Regions from separate parts of the Marinobacterium sp. xm-a-127 genome, predicted to be linked through region 4. Evidence: predicted binding sites of a transcription regulator. Region 4 holds the regulator's gene; each other region holds the start of a gene.
The links. The regulator sigma-54, encoded in region 4, starts transcription at its own class of promoters, with help from an activator protein. The targets are predictions, from matches to a motif close to TGGCACNNNNNTTGCTNT.
Positions count from the first base shown of each region.

Region 1: XMA127_RS00100 (amino acid ABC transporter substrate-binding protein) is a predicted target of sigma-54. The motif match lies at 2,977-2,994, and genes of this name have one in related genera.
Region 2: glnL (nitrogen regulation protein NR(II)) is a predicted target of sigma-54. The motif match lies at 2,790-2,807, and genes of this name have one in related genera.
Region 3: glnK (P-II family nitrogen regulator) is a predicted target of sigma-54. The motif match lies at 2,903-2,920, and genes of this name have one in related genera.

Region 1 is NZ_WBYH01000001.1:19,675-24,126, reverse strand. It holds gene glnE (bifunctional [glutamate--ammonia ligase]-adenylyl-L-tyrosine phosphorylase/[glutamate--ammonia-ligase] adenylyltransferase) at 1-2,699, opposite strand, end outside; gene XMA127_RS00100 (amino acid ABC transporter substrate-binding protein) at 3,035-4,051, shown strand; gene XMA127_RS00095 (amino acid ABC transporter permease) at 4,126-4,452, shown strand, end outside.
Region 2 is NZ_WBYH01000008.1:27,099-31,550, forward strand. It holds gene trmL (tRNA (uridine(34)/cytosine(34)/5-carboxymethylaminomethyluridine(34)-2'-O)-methyltransferase TrmL) at 1-207, opposite strand, end outside; gene glnG (nitrogen regulation protein NR(I)) at 253-1,662, opposite strand; gene glnL (nitrogen regulation protein NR(II)) at 1,664-2,719, opposite strand; gene glnA (glutamate--ammonia ligase) at 3,044-4,450, opposite strand.
Region 3 is NZ_WBYH01000006.1:50,256-54,707, forward strand. It holds gene rep (DNA helicase Rep) at 1-823, opposite strand, end outside; gene XMA127_RS10540 (YifB family Mg chelatase-like AAA ATPase) at 899-2,392, opposite strand; gene XMA127_RS10545 (accessory factor UbiK family protein) at 2,432-2,680, opposite strand; gene glnK (P-II family nitrogen regulator) at 2,974-3,312, shown strand; gene XMA127_RS10555 (ammonium transporter) at 3,348-4,452, shown strand, end outside.
Region 4 is NZ_WBYH01000001.1:599,269-603,720, reverse strand. It holds gene lptB (LPS export ABC transporter ATP-binding protein) at 1-694, shown strand, start outside; gene XMA127_RS02885 (RNA polymerase factor sigma-54) at 725-2,224, shown strand; gene hpf (ribosome hibernation-promoting factor, HPF/YfiA family) at 2,277-2,567, shown strand; gene XMA127_RS02875 (PTS sugar transporter subunit IIA) at 2,580-3,038, shown strand; gene rapZ (RNase adapter RapZ) at 3,041-3,901, shown strand; gene XMA127_RS02865 (HPr family phosphocarrier protein) at 3,910-4,179, shown strand; gene mgtE (magnesium transporter) at 4,209-4,452, shown strand, end outside.

The sequences.
Region 1 (4,452 bases), 580 kb from region 4:
GTTTGATCCAAATAACCCGCATCCGCCAGAGCCTCAATAATGCGCACGTTATCAGTGAACTTATAAAGCGCAGCTGTCTCTTTAGCGTATCTGAGCACAAGGTACTGCACCGCAAACTCGATATCGACAATACCGCCAGCATCCTGTTTGATATTGAACGCTTCTGAACCCTCTGCAGTGCCAAGATGATCACGCATCTTCTGGCGCATTGCGATCACCTCTTCACGTAACGATTCAGCTTCCCTATCCTTACAAAGGACCTTAGCACGCACCGCTTCAAATTCGGCTTTAAGTCGACTCGACCCTGCCACTACACGGGCACGCACCAGTGCTTGGTGCTCCCAAGTCCAGGCTTCATTCAGTTGATAGGCCTCAAAGGCATTCAGGGAGCTGACCAATAGTCCAGAATTGCCAGAGGGTCGCAGACGCATATCGACCTCATAAAGCTGACCCGAGGTCGTGAAGGTGTTCAATATATGAATGATGCGCTGACCTAAACGCGTGAAAAAAACGTCATTGGCTATCTCTTTATTGCCCCCAGCAGTCATCAAATTACTGGGCGCATCATGCACAAAAACCAGATCCAGATCCGATCCATAAGAGAGCTCAATCCCACCCAATTTACCAAAGCCGATAATGACAAAGTCTTGATCGCATGGAACGCCTGCCGATCGCTGCGGCGTGCCATATTTGGTTGTCATATCTCGCCATGCGATCTCCAAAACCGCCTGGAGAATCGCTTCTGCTAGCCAGGTTAAGTAATCACTCACTTTCATCAGAGGCAAAGCACCAGTTATATCCGCAGCAGCCACTCGCAGAATATGTGCATTTCTAAAGTAACGCAGCGCTTCCATTAACTGCTCAATGTCATCCTCTGGGATACGCATCAACTGCTGTCGTAACTCATTGGATAAAGCTTGTGCGTCCGGTGGATTGAACAGTGATGATGCATCAATCAGCTCATCAAGAAGGACCGGTTGATGAGCTAACTTCTCTGCAAACCATGGACTGGCTGAACAGAGCTTTACCAACTGCGCTCGAGCACTGGGGTTTTCGGCTAGCAGAAGAAGATAGGCTGAACGACGCACTACAGCTTGAATCAGCTGCAAAACCCGCTCCAAAGTCTCTTCTGCGTTTTCCACGCCCGACAGATCCCGGAGCAAACGAGGCAGCAGATCCAACAAACGCTCCTGCCCGACATTTTGCAACGCCTGTACCGTTCTTAACTGGCGCAGCGATACCAGTGCCTTCAACGCTCGATCGGTTTCGCTGTAACCCAGCTCTGTCAGATAGTGAGCCAGCGCCTCCTGATCTGCAAACTCCTCATGCCAGAGGCCCGTAAGATGCGCATCGCTCTCAGTTTGCTCGGCATTGCCTTCCTGATCCACTGGTGCAATAACATCTGCAAAGTGCTGTGAGACTCGACTTCGATGCTCATTTAGCTCTGTTAAAAGCGCCTCTGGACTCGTAAAGCCCATGGAGTAGGCAAGGCGCTGCATACCGAGATCATCAGCTGGTAGCTCTTGGGTCTGCTTATCTGCTTGCGCCTGAATCGCATGTTCCACATTACGCAGGAAGACGTAGGCATGGGTTAGCTCTGTCACAACCACGTCTGGAATGCCGACTACCTCTGGGAGAAGTGGCAATATGTTGCACAACTCTCGTTGCTGCAAACGTGTATCACGCCCGCCGCGGATTAGCTGAAAGGCTTGAGCGATGAACTCAACCTCGCGAATACCTCCGGCTCCCAACTTAACGTTATTCTCACGACCCTTTAAACGGTTCTCACGCTCAATCATCCCTTTCATTTCACGCAAAGATTCAAAGGCGCTGTAGTCAATGTACTTACGATAGACAAAGGGGCGCAGATCCTGCATCAACTGGGCGCCAGCTTCCTTATCACCCGCGATGATACGCGCTTTGATCAACGCATAACGCTCCCACTCACGCCCCTGTGTCTGGTAGTACTGCTCCATGGCATCAAAACTGGCAACCAATGGACCAGAAGATCCAAACGGACGCAGACGCATATCGACACGGAATACAAAGCCCTCGGCTGTGGGGGCATCTAAAACACGAATCAATCTTTTACCCAGTCGTGTAAAGAACTCTTGGTTGGATAGTGAACGGCGGCCACCTTGGGTTTCGCCATTGGCGGGGAAGGTAAACATCAGGTCGATATCCGAGGAGAGATTGAGCTCATGTGCCCCCAATTTGCCCATTCCAATGACGGCCATGCGTTGCAAATTTCCATCAGAGTCCATTGGCTCACCCAGATCTTTGACTAGATCTTGGTGCAGCCAATTCAATGCTGCATCAGTAGTGGCATCGGCCAGTTCGGAGAGCATCCGGGTGGTTTCTGTTAGATCGGCCAATCGGTTCAAGTCGCGCCAAATAATTCTAACCATGGCCAATCGACGCAGGCGACGCAGCGCAACACTCAGTGCCTCTTCACTCCCCACAGCTTCAACAGCCGCCAACACTTGCGCTGTTAAAGCACCTGTTGGAAGCTCACCAACATCAAGGTTTAACTGCTCAATCAATTCGGGATGACGCTGCAGCTGATCCGCAACATAGTCAGATCCCAATAGCACTCGATCTAACTCCGCCAACCGATTGTGATCTGATTCAAGCAGATCTCTTGCTGCTGAAACCTTTTGCTGCTGTTTTTCTAGGTAGTCATTCAATATCGCTGTCACTCAAACCACTCCGAAATCTTGCCAATAGGACTAATATACTGCGTTCAGTTATAAGAGGAACAGGACTTAAATCAAATTGCACCAATACTGTGCAAAAGCTCAATTTAAGCCCTACTTTAGTATTGACCTTTGAGTCATAATGACACAATCTTAAACGAGTAAGCAGAGTGCTGGCGTTGGGTATTAAAGATTATTTGATCAAAACACCCCGTTATACCGTAACTTTCAGACAATTTTTAACGATGAATGTCGATGAAAATGACTCACTGAAAATTGTTGGCACACTAGTTGCTGTGGAAAAAGAACAACAACCTACTCAAAAGAGGATCTACATAATGGCTAAGAAAGCTTTACTAACCGCTTCTATCCTTGCTGCAACAATGACTGCTGGTGCAGTTCAAGCAGCTACTCTTGACGATGTTAAGAGCCGTGGCACCCTAACTTGTGGTGTATCTACTGGTCTTGCAGGCTTCTCTCAAAAAGATGAGAACGGCAAATGGAGCGGTCTCGACGTTGATATGTGTCGTGCGGTTGCAGCTGCAGTACTTGGCGATTCAGAAGCTGTTCAATACAAACCGCTAACCGCTAAAGAGCGTTTCACTGCGCTAGCGTCTGGCGAAATCGACATGCTATCTCGTAACACGACTTGGACTCACACTCGTGATACATCACTAGGTATCAACTTTGCTGGTACTAACTACTACGACGGTGCGTCATTCATGGTCATGAAAGATCTAGGCGTATCAAGCGCAACTGAGCTAGACGGTGCAAACGCATGTATCCAAGCGGGTACCTCTACTGAGCTTGCAATCGCTGACTACTTCCGTGAGAACGGCATGTCATACAAAGCGGTTACTTTCGATACCTCTGACCAAACTCGTCAAGGTTTCGAATCAGGTCGTTGTGACTTCCTAACATCAGACGGTTCTCAGCTAGCGGCACTTCGTATCGGTCTAGCTAACCCAGGCAATGCAGTGATTCTTCCCGAAGTTATCTCTAAAGAGCCTCTAGGCCCAGTAGTTCGTCAAGGCGATGACCAGTGGTTCAACATTGTTAAGTGGTCTCTAAACGCAATGATCGAAGCAGAAGAGCAGAAGGTCACTTCTGCAAACGCAGCTGACATGAAAGCGAACGGCAACCCAGCTAACAAGCGTCTACTAGGTGCTGAAGGTGAACTAGGTGCTAACCTAGGTCTAAGTGCTGACTGGGCTTACAACATCATCACTCAAGTAGGTAACTACTCAGAGTCGTTTGAGCGTAACGTGGGTATGGATTCACCACTTAAGCTAGCACGTGGTATCAACGCGTCTTGGCGTGATGGCGGTATCCTATACGCACCAGCTATGCGCTAAAACCGAAGCGATCTAAAAAGGGGCACAACAGTGCCCCTTTCTGCGTGAAAGCACTCTATTTTTAGGTTAATTCAATGTTCAAACAAAAAACCATTGAAGAGGTTAAGTCAGCGAGCCGTAAATCGAGCTCCGGAACCACCTCCAACGCCTTTTATAACAACCCACGCATCCGCGGTTTCTTCTATCAGATCGCACTGGTCGCTGGGTTGCTCTATTTCTTTGGCACCATCATTGGCAACACGCTGGCCAACATGGAAGCGACGGGGATCAAAACCGGTTTCGACTTCTTAGGCGCAGCTGCAGGCTATGATGTCTTGATGTCGTTGATCTCCTTTGAGTCGACCGATACCTACGGACGAATATTTGTTGTCGGTTTCTTAAACACCCTTTTGGTCTCGGCC
Region 2 (4,452 bases), on a different contig from region 4:
TGATTGAATACAGGCTTCTAATGACTCATGAACTTTCATAGAGGCAAACTCGGCATAATCCAATCCCGCTCTGCGCAGGCGCTTATCATCCAGCTCAAAGCCGAGGGGTTTAATCAAATGAAGGGAGAAACCCGTGTTAGCACACAGGCGAATAATATTTCCGGTATTGGGTGGTATCTCGGGTTCGTAAAGAGCAACGTGAAGCATATCGGCACCTAAACTGTTAGATGCCGATTGTAGCATTAAGCGACTCTAATCCGCCTCAATACCCAGCTCTTTTAGCTTGCGGGTTAGGGTATTTCGCCCCCAGCCTAAAAGTTCAGACGCATCACGTTTACGGCCACCCGTATGTTTAAGCGCAGTCTCTATCAACACCTGCTCAAACTGACGTTCAGCCTCTTTGAGGATGCCCCTCTCCCCTTCAAAGAGACGCTGATCAGCCCAGCCACGCAGTGCTTGTTCCCAATTACCATGAACAACAGGGCGTTCATTTGAGGACTCTAGAAGCTCTGGTGGTAAATCAGAGACAAGAACCTCTCGACCAGACGCCATCACGGTAATCCAGCGACAGGTGTTTTCCAGCTGTCGCACATTACCTGGCCAAGTCAGATCGCGCAGAAAACGCTCTGTTTCCGGCTTAAGAATCTTAGTCTCAACGCCCAGCTCTTTCGCCGAACGTGACAAAAAGTGGCGAGCGAGACGAGGAATATCTTCACGACGCTCATTTAACGAGGGGATGTGAACTCGAATCACGTTTAGACGGTGGAACAGATCCTCACGAAACTTGCCCTCTTTAACGAGGTTTTCGAGATTTTGGTGGGTAGCTGCAATGATTCGAACATCAACTTTAACCGGTGTATGACCACCGACACGGTAGAACTCACCGTCAGCAAGAACACGCAAGAGTCGAGTTTGAGTATCCGCAGGCATATCGCCGATCTCATCAAGGAACAGTGTGCCACCATCGGCCTGTTCAAAACGGCCACGGCGCGAAGCTTGAGCTCCGGTAAAGGCACCCTTTTCATGCCCGAACAGTTCAGACTCAATCAAGTCATGTGGAATAGCCGCCATGTTCAATGGAATAAACTCATTACCCGCACGCGGACTGTGGCGATGCAGAGCATGGGCCACCAGCTCTTTACCTGTACCAGACTCACCATTGATCAATACAGTAATCGGGGAATGAGACAGACGACCAATGGCACGGAACACCTCCTGCATAGCCGGCGCCTCACCAATGATCTCAGGTGTATCATCTTCAACAATCACTTCGGTTTGTTGACGCTGCTCTTCAACGTGCTGCACCGCTCGCTGAACCAGCGCTACCGCCTCATCAATATCAAATGGCTTAGGCAAGTACTCAAAGGCACCACCTTGATAAGAGGCAACCGCGGAATCTAAATCTGAGTGAGCGGTCATGATGATAGTCGGAATGTCTGCATAATCAGCTTGAAGCTGCTCTAGCATCTCAAGACCATCAATGCCCGGCATACGAATATCGCTGATAATCACATCAGGCTGTTCACGCTTAATTTTACGCAGCAACGCATCGCCCGACTCAAACACTTCTGTCGCCAAGCCACTGCCAGAGATCGCTTTCTCTAAAACCCAACGTATTGAGCGATCATCATCTACTATCCAAACGGTTGCTGGCTTAGACATCTCAACTCTCCAAAGGAATTAAAATTTTAAAATTTGTTGTACTGGGTTTCGAGGCGACCTCGATTAAACCCTGGTGCTGACCAATAACAGATTGGGCAATCGATAGTCCCAACCCAGACCCTTCCGCACGACCGGTCACCATCGGATAGAACACGGAATCTAAAAGATCCTTTGGTATGCCCGGACCGTTATCGATAATCTCTACGCAGCAGACCAGTCGATGCTGCTCTGCGCCCAGCGTAATTCGTCTGAGCGCTCGTGTTTTCATACGGATTTGCGGAGCGGCTGTTTCAGACTCTTTCAGGGCCTGCATCGCATTTCTGCAGATGTTTAAAACCGCTTGGATCAACTGTTCACTGTCGCCGTTAAACTCCGGCAGACTTGGGTCGTAGTCACGAACCAACTGAATCTCTTGCTCGCTTTCAACTTCAATCAGAGCACGCACACGCTCGAGCACCTCGTGAATGTTCACCGGGTGTATGTTGGGCTTCTTGTAAGGCCCCATCAGACGATCCACCAGATTTCTTAACCGATCCGCTTCATCGATGATAATTCCGGTGAACTCTTTAAGCCCCTCATCATCCAGCTCGCGCTCTAGCAACTGTGCAGAGCCGCGAATCCCGCCCAACGGGTTCTTGATCTCATGTGCCAAGCCACGCACAAGCACTTTGGCGGTGGCATGTCGATTCAACATCTCCTCTTCACGCTCAATTCGAACCAGGCGATCACGTGGGTGCAACTCCATCAGTAGAAACCCATTCGGTAACCTTGAGATGGTGTAATCCGTCATCAACTCGTTACCACCAAAGGTAATCAGAGCGGCTTCGCGTTTACTGACATGCTGTCCCGTCGCAGAGACACTCTCTAATAGCTTGAGCTCCTCTTCGGAACCAATAAAGAGATACTCGATGTGTGAATTTTTTAAGCGTTTAAAGCTACCCTCTAACAGAACCTCAGCGGCCGGATTCATATACTTCAACTCGAACTTCTGCCCCAGTACCAATACAGCCGTATTGAGGTTTTCAAGAATCAATTTGTACTGTTGCGATCCGAACATTAGGTATTCCCAAGGGTTTTGATGACTTAACAGCTCTACTCTAGCGTTAAGCCTTAATAGCTCTACTTAATAAGCAAAAAGGTTGCCAACTCAGCGAAACCCAGTAACCACGGGCTTTTGAGTTTTAGCATGCACAATAGAATGGCATATATGAAGATATTATGCACCATTTTGGTGCGAGGTGTTTTGTGCGCATCCATGCGCCTGCAGGATACCGTTCGTCCTGGCATGCCCTGCTCCTGCACATCCTTTTGCTCGCAGGATACCGTTCGTCCTGAACATAAAAAACCCGGCAGGTGCCGGGTTTTTTGAATCGATAAGATCTTAAACTGAGTAGTAAAGATCGTATTCGATTGGGTGAGTTGTCTGGCTCACTTGAGCACACTCTTCACGCTTAAGTTCGATGTAAGCGTTTAGCATGTCTTCAGTGAATACGCCGCCGCGAGTTAGGAACTCGTGATCAGCTTCTAGAGCGTCCAGAGCTTCTTCTAGTGAAGAACAAACCTGTGGGATCTGAGCAGCTTCTTCAGCTGGTAGATCGTAAAGGTCTTTGTCTGCTGCATCGCCAGGGTGGATCTTGTTCTGGATACCGTCAAGACCCGCCATCATTAGCGCAGAGAACGCTAGGTATGGGTTAGCGATTGGATCAGGGAAGCGTGTCTCGATACGACGGCCTTTAGGGCTAGTTACGTATGGGATACGGATAGAAGCTGAACGGTTACGAGCTGAGTAAGCTAGCATAACTGGTGCTTCGAAGCCTGGAACAAGACGCTTGTACGAGTTAGTACCTGGGTTACATAGAGCGTTAAGCGCTTTAGCGTGCTTGATGATACCGCCGATGTAGTAAAGAGCTTCTTCAGATAGGCCCGCGTATGCGTCGCCAGCGAAGATGTTAACACCGCCTTTAGATAGAGACTGGTGAACGTGCATACCAGAGCCGTTGTCACCAACGATTGGCTTAGGCATGAACGTAGCTGTTTTACCGTAAGCGTGAGCAACGTTGTGAACTGCGTACTTAAGAATCTGAACTTCGTCAGCTTTCTTAACAAGGGTGTTACCTGCCACACCGATTTCACACTGACCAGCAGTTGCTACTTCGTGGTGGTGTACTTCTACGTGCAGACCCATCGCTGTCATCGCGTCACACATTGCAGCACGAAGATCGTGTAGAGAGTCTACTGGTGGTACTGGGAAGTAACCGCCTTTAACGCGTGGACGGTGACCTGTGTTACCGCCTTCGAATTTGCTGTTAGAAGACCATGCAGCTTCTTCAGAAGATACAGTGTAGCCACAACCAGACATGTCAGAGTGGAAGTGAACTTCGTCAAATACGAAGAACTCTGGCTCTGGACCGAACATAGCGCTGTCAGCGATACCTGTTGATTTCAGGTACTCTTCTGCACGCTTAGCAACAGAACGTGGATCACGCTCGTAACCAAGACCTGTAGCAGGCTCAACGATGTCACAACGGATGATGACTGTTGCATCTTCAGAGAATGGATCAACGATAGATGAAGAGTCATCTGGACGAAGGATCATGTCAGAGTCGTTAATACCCTTCCAACCTTGGATAGATGAGCCATCAAACATTTTGCCGTCTTCGAAGAAGTCGTCACCCATTTCGTGAACTGGGATAGTTACGTGCTGCTCTTTACCTTTAGAGTCTGTAAAGCGAAGGTCGATCCACTTCGCGTCAGTTTCTTTGATCAGATTTAGTGTCTGTTCAGACATTA
Region 3 (4,452 bases), on a different contig from region 4:
GCTCTAGCTTTACTAGTTTTAAACTTGGAAAGTCGTGCTGCAGTTGGGCCAGATTCTCTGGACGAGCACCACGCCATGCGTAGATCGACTGATCATCATCACCTACGACGGTTAAACCTGTACGATGCCCCACCAGCTGTCGAACTAGACGGTACTGTGACAAGTTGGTGTCTTGGTACTCATCGACTAACAAGTAGCGAATGCGGTTTTGCCAACGCTCTAACACCTCTGGCTTTTGATCAAACAGCCGCACAGGCACCAAAATAAGATCATCAAAATCGACCGCGTTATAGGCACGAAGGTGGCGCTCATATGCCTCATAGGCTCTGGCGCAGAGAATGTCGATCGGCTCTGAGACAGTCTCCAGAGCCTGTTGAGGCGTGATCATCTCATTCTTCCAAGAGGAGATTTGGCTCTGAACGACATTGATCTTATCCGTGTCCTCATCGTGATGGACTAGAAGATCTCGAATTAAGATGCGACTGTCTTGGTCATCAAACAACGAAAAGCCTGGCTTCATTCCGAGCGCTTTATGCTCACGGCGCAAGATGGTTAGACCAAGATTGTGGAAGGTTGAGACAATCAAACCGCGTGCCGCTTTACCCTCCACCAGCGACATGACTCGCTCTTTCATCTCACGCGAGGCTTTGTTGGTAAAGGTAACCGCCGCAATGTGGCGCGCCTCAATGCCGCACTCTTCAATGAGATAAGCGATTTTTCGCGTGATGACACTGGTTTTCCCTGAGCCAGCGCCAGCCAATACCAGCAGTGGACCACTAATGTATTCGACGGCTTCTTTCTGACGGGGGTTAAGGCGTGACATGTTTGATGAGCAGACTCGATATTAGGGCGCACAGTGTACACCCTGACATCAGCAAGCCCAAGATCTGCTCATCAGTTAAAGCTGTCGATAGCTGAGCGCCTCCATAATGTGGCTGTTTTCGATCGCCTGATCTGCATTCATATCCGCCAGTGTGCGAGCCACGCGAAGTGCTCTATGGCAAGCCCTAGCGGAGAGCTGTAAGCGTGTCGCTATCACCATAAACTCTTTTGATAATGACTCTGAAGCATTCAGCTCTTTTTGGACTTCACTGCCTGTTAGCTCAGAGTTGAGCTTGCCCTGCCGATCATACTGTCGCTGCTGACACTGACTAACTCGCTTACGAACTGCGTCAGAGCACTCCTCATGCGATTCGCCCAGTAATAGCTCCTCTGTGGGCACCGCACTCAAAGCCAGACGCATATCAAATCGATCCAACAATGGGCCAGAGACTCGACCCTGATATCGATCGATTAGAGCCTGAGAACACTGACATCGCTCGGTCCCATCAGCGTAGTAACCGCAGGGGCAAGGATTCATCGCCGCCATCAAAGAGAAACGCGCAGGGTAGGTCAGCGTGCCCGCCACTCTAGAAATACTGACCTCACCGGTTTCAAGCGGCTCTCGCAGAACTTCCAGAACAGAACGGGGAAATTCTGGCAGCTCATCCAGAAATAGAACCCCTTGATGCGCCAGTGAGATCTCACCCGGCCTAGGGGAAGATCCACCCCCCACCATCGCCCGTGATGATGCACTGTGGTGCGGTGCTCTGTAGGGTCGTTCACCCCGAAACAATCGCTCGACCGGCAAACCCGAGACCGAATAGATACTGGCCGTTTCGATACAACTGGATTGCGAAAGTGGCGGTAGGATCGATGGCAGTGCTTGGGCCAACATACTTTTACCACTGCCCGGAGGACCGCTCAAAAGCAGGTTATGCATTCCACTGGCGGCCACTTCCAAGGCACGACGGGCCATCGGTTGTCCCCGAACTTCTGAAAGATCTACGGGGTAACTCGGCGGATAATGAACTGGGGGTTGAGGGTCTATTTCAGGTAGCTTTTCAGCACTCAACGCCTGACATAGATCGTACAGCGTCTTAGCTGAAAGTTGTTGCTTAGCACCCGCGAGAGAGGCTTCTTGGCTATTATCGGGGGCAATAACAATCAGTGAATCCGCTTCAGCACAGGCATAGGCGGCCGGAAATAGGCCTCTAATAGGGTGCAGTTTGCCGTCCAAGCCCAATTCTGAGTAGAGCTCTGCCTGCTGCAGGTGAGTTGTTTTAAGCTGATTGGATGCCAACAGAATGCCAAGCGCAATGGCTAGGTCATAGCGTCCGCCCTCTTTGGGGAGATCGGCCGGTGATAAGTTAACGGTGATTCGTCGTTGCGGGTATTCAAAGCCGGCGTTTAACAGTGCACTGCGCACACGCTCGCGGCTTTCACGCACCGCGGTCTCTGCCATACCCACAATTGCAAAGGAGGGTAAGCCTCCTGAAAGGTGCACTTCAACGCGAACGCGAGGTGCCTCGATACCGAGCTGAGCTCGGCTATAAAGAGTTGCCAATGCCATGACGCCATCCTTGGGTCCTGCAGTTGGCCTAGCGTTGCTTTAGGACTCTTTTGACTCCAACTCAGCAACCATCGCTTCCAACTGCTCTAATTTTTCTCGAGTTCGCTGAAGTACAGCGGCCTGAGCGTCAAACTCCTCCCGAGTGACTAAATCCAGTTTAGCAAAACTTGATTGAAGTACAGTTTTAATTTGCTGCTGCATCGCCTCCTGACCTGGAAGTGATGAGTTACCCTGAAGGAATTGGGTCATCGTCTGACTTAGGTTTTCAAACATCTTAGGATCAAGCATCTCAGCCCCCTTTAACATCGATATGCGTCTCAATAGATGCACTATACCAGAACCCTTTTAAGACAAGCGTCTATGATCACTATTTTAGCCTCAATATGGCGCACCAAAGTAGTGCATGCACTTTTGTGGTGCATACTGGCGTGCACTATAAAGGTTGATAAAACGGTAAAGAGACCCATGAAAAATTTATAAGTCAATGTTTTATAAGTTATTTTTAAAAGTTGGCACAAGTTTCGCAAATAGAGTTCACAGGAAAAAATTAATCCTCCCTTTTCACATTAAGGAGAAATCTGATGAAACTAGTGTCAGCCGTAATTAAGCCATTCAAGCTTGACGACGTGCGCGAAGCGCTATCAGAGATCGGTGTACAAGGTATCACCGTGACTGAAGTTAAAGGCTTTGGCCGTCAAAAAGGCCACACCGAACTCTACCGTGGTGCAGAGTATGTTGTGGACTTCCTACCTAAAGTTCGCCTAGACGCTGCTGTCTCTGATGAGATCGTAGATCAGGTTATCGAAGCGATCACCAATGCTGCGCAAACCGGCAAAATTGGCGACGGTAAGATTTTTGTTTCAGCGCTTGAACAAGTGGTTCGCATCCGTACCGGTGAGACCGGCGACGAAGCTCTATAACGTTTTGATTTTTGGCCTTATTGGAGGGCATAACAATGGAAGAACTTTTGAATACAACAGCTGGTGATGTAACCCAGCTGAAGTACGCACTCGATACCTTCTACTTCTTGGTGTGTGGTGCGCTGGTTATGTGGATGGCGGCAGGCTTCTCAATGCTAGAAGCAGGTCTTGTTCGTTCTAAGAACACCACTGAAATTCTAACTAAGAACATCGCGCTATTCGCGATCTCTTGCATCATGTACTTCGTTTGCGGTTACGCGATCATGTACGGCGGTGACTACTTCCTATCTAGCATCACGGGTGACGGTGTTGCCGATGAGTGGACCTACGCGCCATCAGCTGACTTCTTCTTCCAGGTGGTATTCGTTGCAACAGCAATGTCTATCGTATCGGGTGCAGTGGCTGAACGTATGAAACTATGGGCGTTCCTAGCGTTCGCGGTTGTGATGACAGGCTTCATCTACCCAATGGAAGGTTCTTGGACTTGGGGCGGCAACGCTGTATTCGGCATGTACACTCTAGGTGATCTTGGTTTCTCTGACTTCGCGGGTTCAGGTATCGTCCACATGGCAGGTGCTGCAGCAGCACTAGCAGGTGTCCTAATGCTTGGCGCACGTAAAGGCAAATACGGTAAGAACGGTGAGATCAATGCGATCCCTGGTGCTAACCTACCAATGGCAACACTGGGCACATTCATCCTTTGGATGGGTTGGTTCGGCTTCAACGGTGGTTCGGTTCTAGCAACGTCTGACGTTGAGAACTCAAACGCAGTTGCCGTTGTCTTCATGAACACTAACGCAGCTGCGGCTGGCGGTGTAGTAGCAGCACTAATCACAGCGCGTCTACTGTTCGGCAAAGCGGACCTTACAATGGCACTTAACGGTGCACTAGCAGGTCTAGTAGCGATCACAGCAGAGCCTTCAACCCCTTCTGCACTACAAGCTCACATCTTCGGTGCGATCGGTGGTGTTCTGGTTGTCTTCTCTATCCTAACGCTGGATAAACTAAAAATTGACGATCCTGTCGGTGCGATCTCTGTACACGGTGTTGTAGGTCTTCTTGGTCTACTACTGGTACCAGTAACTAACGACGGTTCTACTTTCTCTGGCCAGATCATCGGCGCCCTAACAATCTTCGTAT
Region 4 (4,452 bases):
AAGCTACAAAGGACGCTCTGTTATTGAAGATGTGTCCGTCACTGTTGAGCCCGGTGAGATTATAGGATTGCTTGGGCCCAACGGAGCGGGTAAGACAACCTGCTTCTATATGATTGTAGGTCTGGTCAGAGCGGATCGAGGCAACATTCGTCTCAATGGCGACGACGTCACTAGAATGCCTATTCATGAGCGCGCAAAACGCGGCTTAGGCTATCTTCCGCAAGAGGCCTCTGTATTCAGAAAGCTGAGTGTCTACGACAATCTAATGGCCATACTGGAGCAGAGAAAAGACCTGACCAAAGATCAACAACACGAGAAAGCTCAGTCACTGCTTGAAGAGTTTCATATCACTCACATCAAAGAGTCCAAAGGGATGGTCCTATCCGGAGGTGAAAGACGCCGAGTTGAGATTGCAAGAGCCCTAGCAAACGATCCTGACTTCATCCTACTGGACGAGCCTTTTGCTGGTGTAGACCCCATCTCTGTCAGCGACATCAAACAGACCATCAGACACCTTAAAGATCGAGGTATTGGCGTCCTGATAACAGATCACAATGTCAGAGAGACTCTCGACATTTGCGAACGGGCTTACATCGTTAGTGAGGGTAACATTCTTGCAGAGGGTGAGCCTGAGCAGATCATGATGAATCAAGCCGTTAAAGAGGCTTATCTGGGCAATGATTTTCGCTTGTAACTCTCACACTTTTAAGTAATTATCATTTTAATGAAGCACTCTTTACAGCTCAAAGTCGGACAGAACCTGTCCATGACCCCACAATTGCAGCAAGCGATCAAATTGCTGCAACTCTCCTCCTTAGAGCTACAGACAGAGATTCAAGAGGCACTCGATAGTAACCCACTACTGGAGGTAGCCGATGAAGAAGATCAGAGTGAAGAGAACTCTCAGAGCATTGAGCAAAAAGAGTCATCAACCTTAGATGAGACCCAATCTAATTCAGAGATCGAAGAGACGCTCGAATCGTCTCAGCCGGAAGATAGCTGGTCTACTGATGACATCCCTGAACAGCTTTCAACCGACAGTCAATGGGACGATACTTACCAAAGCTCTTCAAATTCCAATCGTGATGATGATTGGATGCCAGGTGATAATGACGCTGCGGTTGAAACCATCCAAGACCACCTTAACTGGCAACTGAATCTGGTTAATTTCAGCGATGTTGATCGATACATTGCTGAGATGATTATTGACTCTATCGATGATCGTGGCTATCTGATCACCGATCTGCAGGACATTCTTCTCAGCTGCCAAGAGGAGCTACCTGAACTCTTTTTTGAAGTGGAAATGGATGAGGTAGAGACAGTACTTCACCGTATTCAACAGTTTGACCCACCCGGTGTCGGTGCCCGTGATCTTGCAGAGTGTTTGAAAATCCAGTTAAGACAGCTACCCATAGAGACCCCTTGGCGAGCCGAATCTCTGCGCCTAGCGACCGACTATTTAAATCTGTTGGGCAGTCGAGACTTTAAATCTTTGATGCGCCGTATGAGGCTCAAAGAGGAGCAACTGTCAGAGGTGGTTAGGTTAATTCAATCACTTAACCCAACACCAGGAGACTCGTTAGATCTGGGTGATACTGATTACATCGTACCGGACGTGATCGTGCGTAAACGCGCTGGGGAGTGGACACTCACTCTCAATAACGACGTAGTCCCTGAACTACGTATCAATGATGTCTACTCAGGCATGATTAAACGTGCAGACAACTCCGCGGAGAACCAATTTTTAAAAGACCATCTACAAGATGCACGCTGGTTCATAAAGAGCTTACAAAGCCGCAATGAGACCCTCTTAAAGGTCTCAACGGAGATCGTTACTAGACAGATCGGTTTTCTCGAGCAGGGTGAACAGGCGATGAAGCCTCTTATTCTTCACGATATTGCTGAAGCCGTTGATCTACATGAATCCACCATCTCCCGTGTTACAACTCGAAAATACATGCACACCCCGCGCGGTGTCTTTGAATTGAAGTATTTCTTTTCGAGTCAGGTGGCTACCAGTGACGGCAGTGGTGCATCGTCAACTGCGATCCGAGCAATCATTAAAAAATTAATTTCAGAAGAAGACCCTCGCAAGCCACTAAGTGACAGTAAGCTTGCTACACTACTAGATGAAGAGGGGGTGAATGTTGCAAGACGAACCATTGCTAAATATCGCGAAGTTCTCAACATTCCACCTTCAAATGAGAGAAAGCGTTTGGTTTAATTGAGGTAGGCGGCCTCATTTTTTCACTCCGCCTAAGACGAGGAGAAGTCATATGCAGATAAATATTACTGGTCATCACGTAGACCTGACTGAAGCTCTAAGTGAATACGTACGTAACAAGTTCGATAAGCTAGAACGTCACTTCGACAACATTCAGAATGTACAAGTTACTCTCAGTGTCGAAAAGCAGGGTAAAAAAGCCGAGGCTGATATTCACTTAGCCGGTGGCCAAGTGGTCGCTTCTGATGAGCATGATGACATGTATGCAGCGATTGATGGCTTAGTGGATAAGCTTGATCGCCAAATCATCAAGCATAAAGAAAAAATGAAATCTCACAAATAAACGAACGACAACATGCAACTAGGTGACCTACTGACGACTGAAACAACCGCCTGCCGGGAGTCAGTCGCCAGTAAAAAACGCCTTCTTCAAGTGGCCAGCGAAAAGCTGGCCTCTTCAGTTGATGGCGTAACAGAAGATGAAATTTTTACAGGCCTTCTTAATCGTGAACGATTAGGCAGTACAGGAATTGGCTCTGGCGTGGGTATACCCCACTGTCGAATTCCGGGCTGTTCAACAGCATCCGCCTGCTTAATCACACTCGATGGCGGTGTCGATTTTGATTCAATCGATTCAGCGCCGGTCGATCTTGTCTGCGCACTGATCGTGCCCGATGATGGAAATGATGAGCACCTTAAGACACTGGCTGGTCTAGCAGAGCTGTTCAGTAAGCCCGAAGCCCTCAATTCTCTCAGAGACTGCACGAACTCTGAAGCCCTACTCAATAAAGCAACTGAGCTATCAAAGGTCTGATCATGAGAGTCGTTGTCATCTCAGGTCGCAGTGGTTCAGGGAAGAGTACCGCCTTGCAAGCACTTGAAGATGTTGGGTTCTACTGCATAGACAACCTACCGGCGACGCTATTGCCAGCGTTGGTCGAGCAGATGCTTAACGACCAGAATAACGCACCCCTGATTGCTGTGAGCATTGATGCCCGCAACCAGCATACCGACCTAAAAGCCTTCCCAGAGATCATGGAATCCTTGAGGGCTAGAGAAGATATAGGCATCGAGATCACTTATCTTGACGCATCAGAAGCGACCCTATTGAAACGTTACAGCGCCACTCGAAGAAAACACCCGCTGAGCAACCAAGATATTGGACTGGAAGAGGCAATAGCCTTAGAACGAGACCTGCTTGAACCCATCGCAAGTTCTGCAGACATGAGAGTTGATACCACTCGGCTTTCACTCTATGAACTGCGTGACACCATTAAATTGAGGGTCGCACAGCGTAAAGAGCAAGCGCTCTCTTTACAGTTTGAATCCTTTGGCTTCAAACACGGCGTTCCATTAGATGTTGATTTCAGCTTTGACGTCAGGGTGCTTCCTAACCCCTACTGGTTTGTAGAGTTGCGCCCTCTCTCTGGGAAAGATGAACCGGTTAAAAAGTTTCTCAACGCTTCCGATGAAGTGAATGAAATGATTAATGACATAGAGCAGTTCATTGTGAAGTGGATTCCCCATTTCAAAACAAATAATCGAAGCTATGTTACTGTAGGCATTGGATGCACGGGCGGCCAACATCGCTCTGTATACATTGCTGAGAGCCTTGCATCTCGCTTTGCTGACAGAATGGATAACGTCCAAGTACGCCATCGAGAATTATCAGAATAAGTTTCGCAATGATTGAAAAAAACGTTACTATAATCAACAAATTGGGGCTACACGCGCGTGCGGCGGCTAAACTTATTGGCGTAACAGGTAAGTTTGGTTGTGACATCAAAATCACAAAAGATGGCAAAACAGTCGATGCTAAAAGCATTATGGCCATTATGATGTTGGCTGCATCCCAAGGAACAGATCTAATCATACAAACGGATGGCGCGGATGAATCCGCCGCGATGGATGCTGTGATTGAGATCATAAATAACCGTTTTGACGAAGATGAGTAGAGACTAACCTACTCGTAAAGGAGGGCTGCATGAGTACGGACGAAGCACCGATCGCTCTAGATACGTTAAGCGAAGCCCTTCAGTCAGACAATCTTAAACAGATTCGCTACATGCTCAATAAGGGCATGAGACCTGTTGAAGTTGCTCACCTTCTAGAGAAAACCCCTCCTCGCGAACGTCGCATTGTATGGAACCTGCTCAACCCAGAGATAGAGGGTGAGGTTCTACAGCACCTCGGTGAAGATATTCAGGCTGAAATTGTCAGCGATTTAG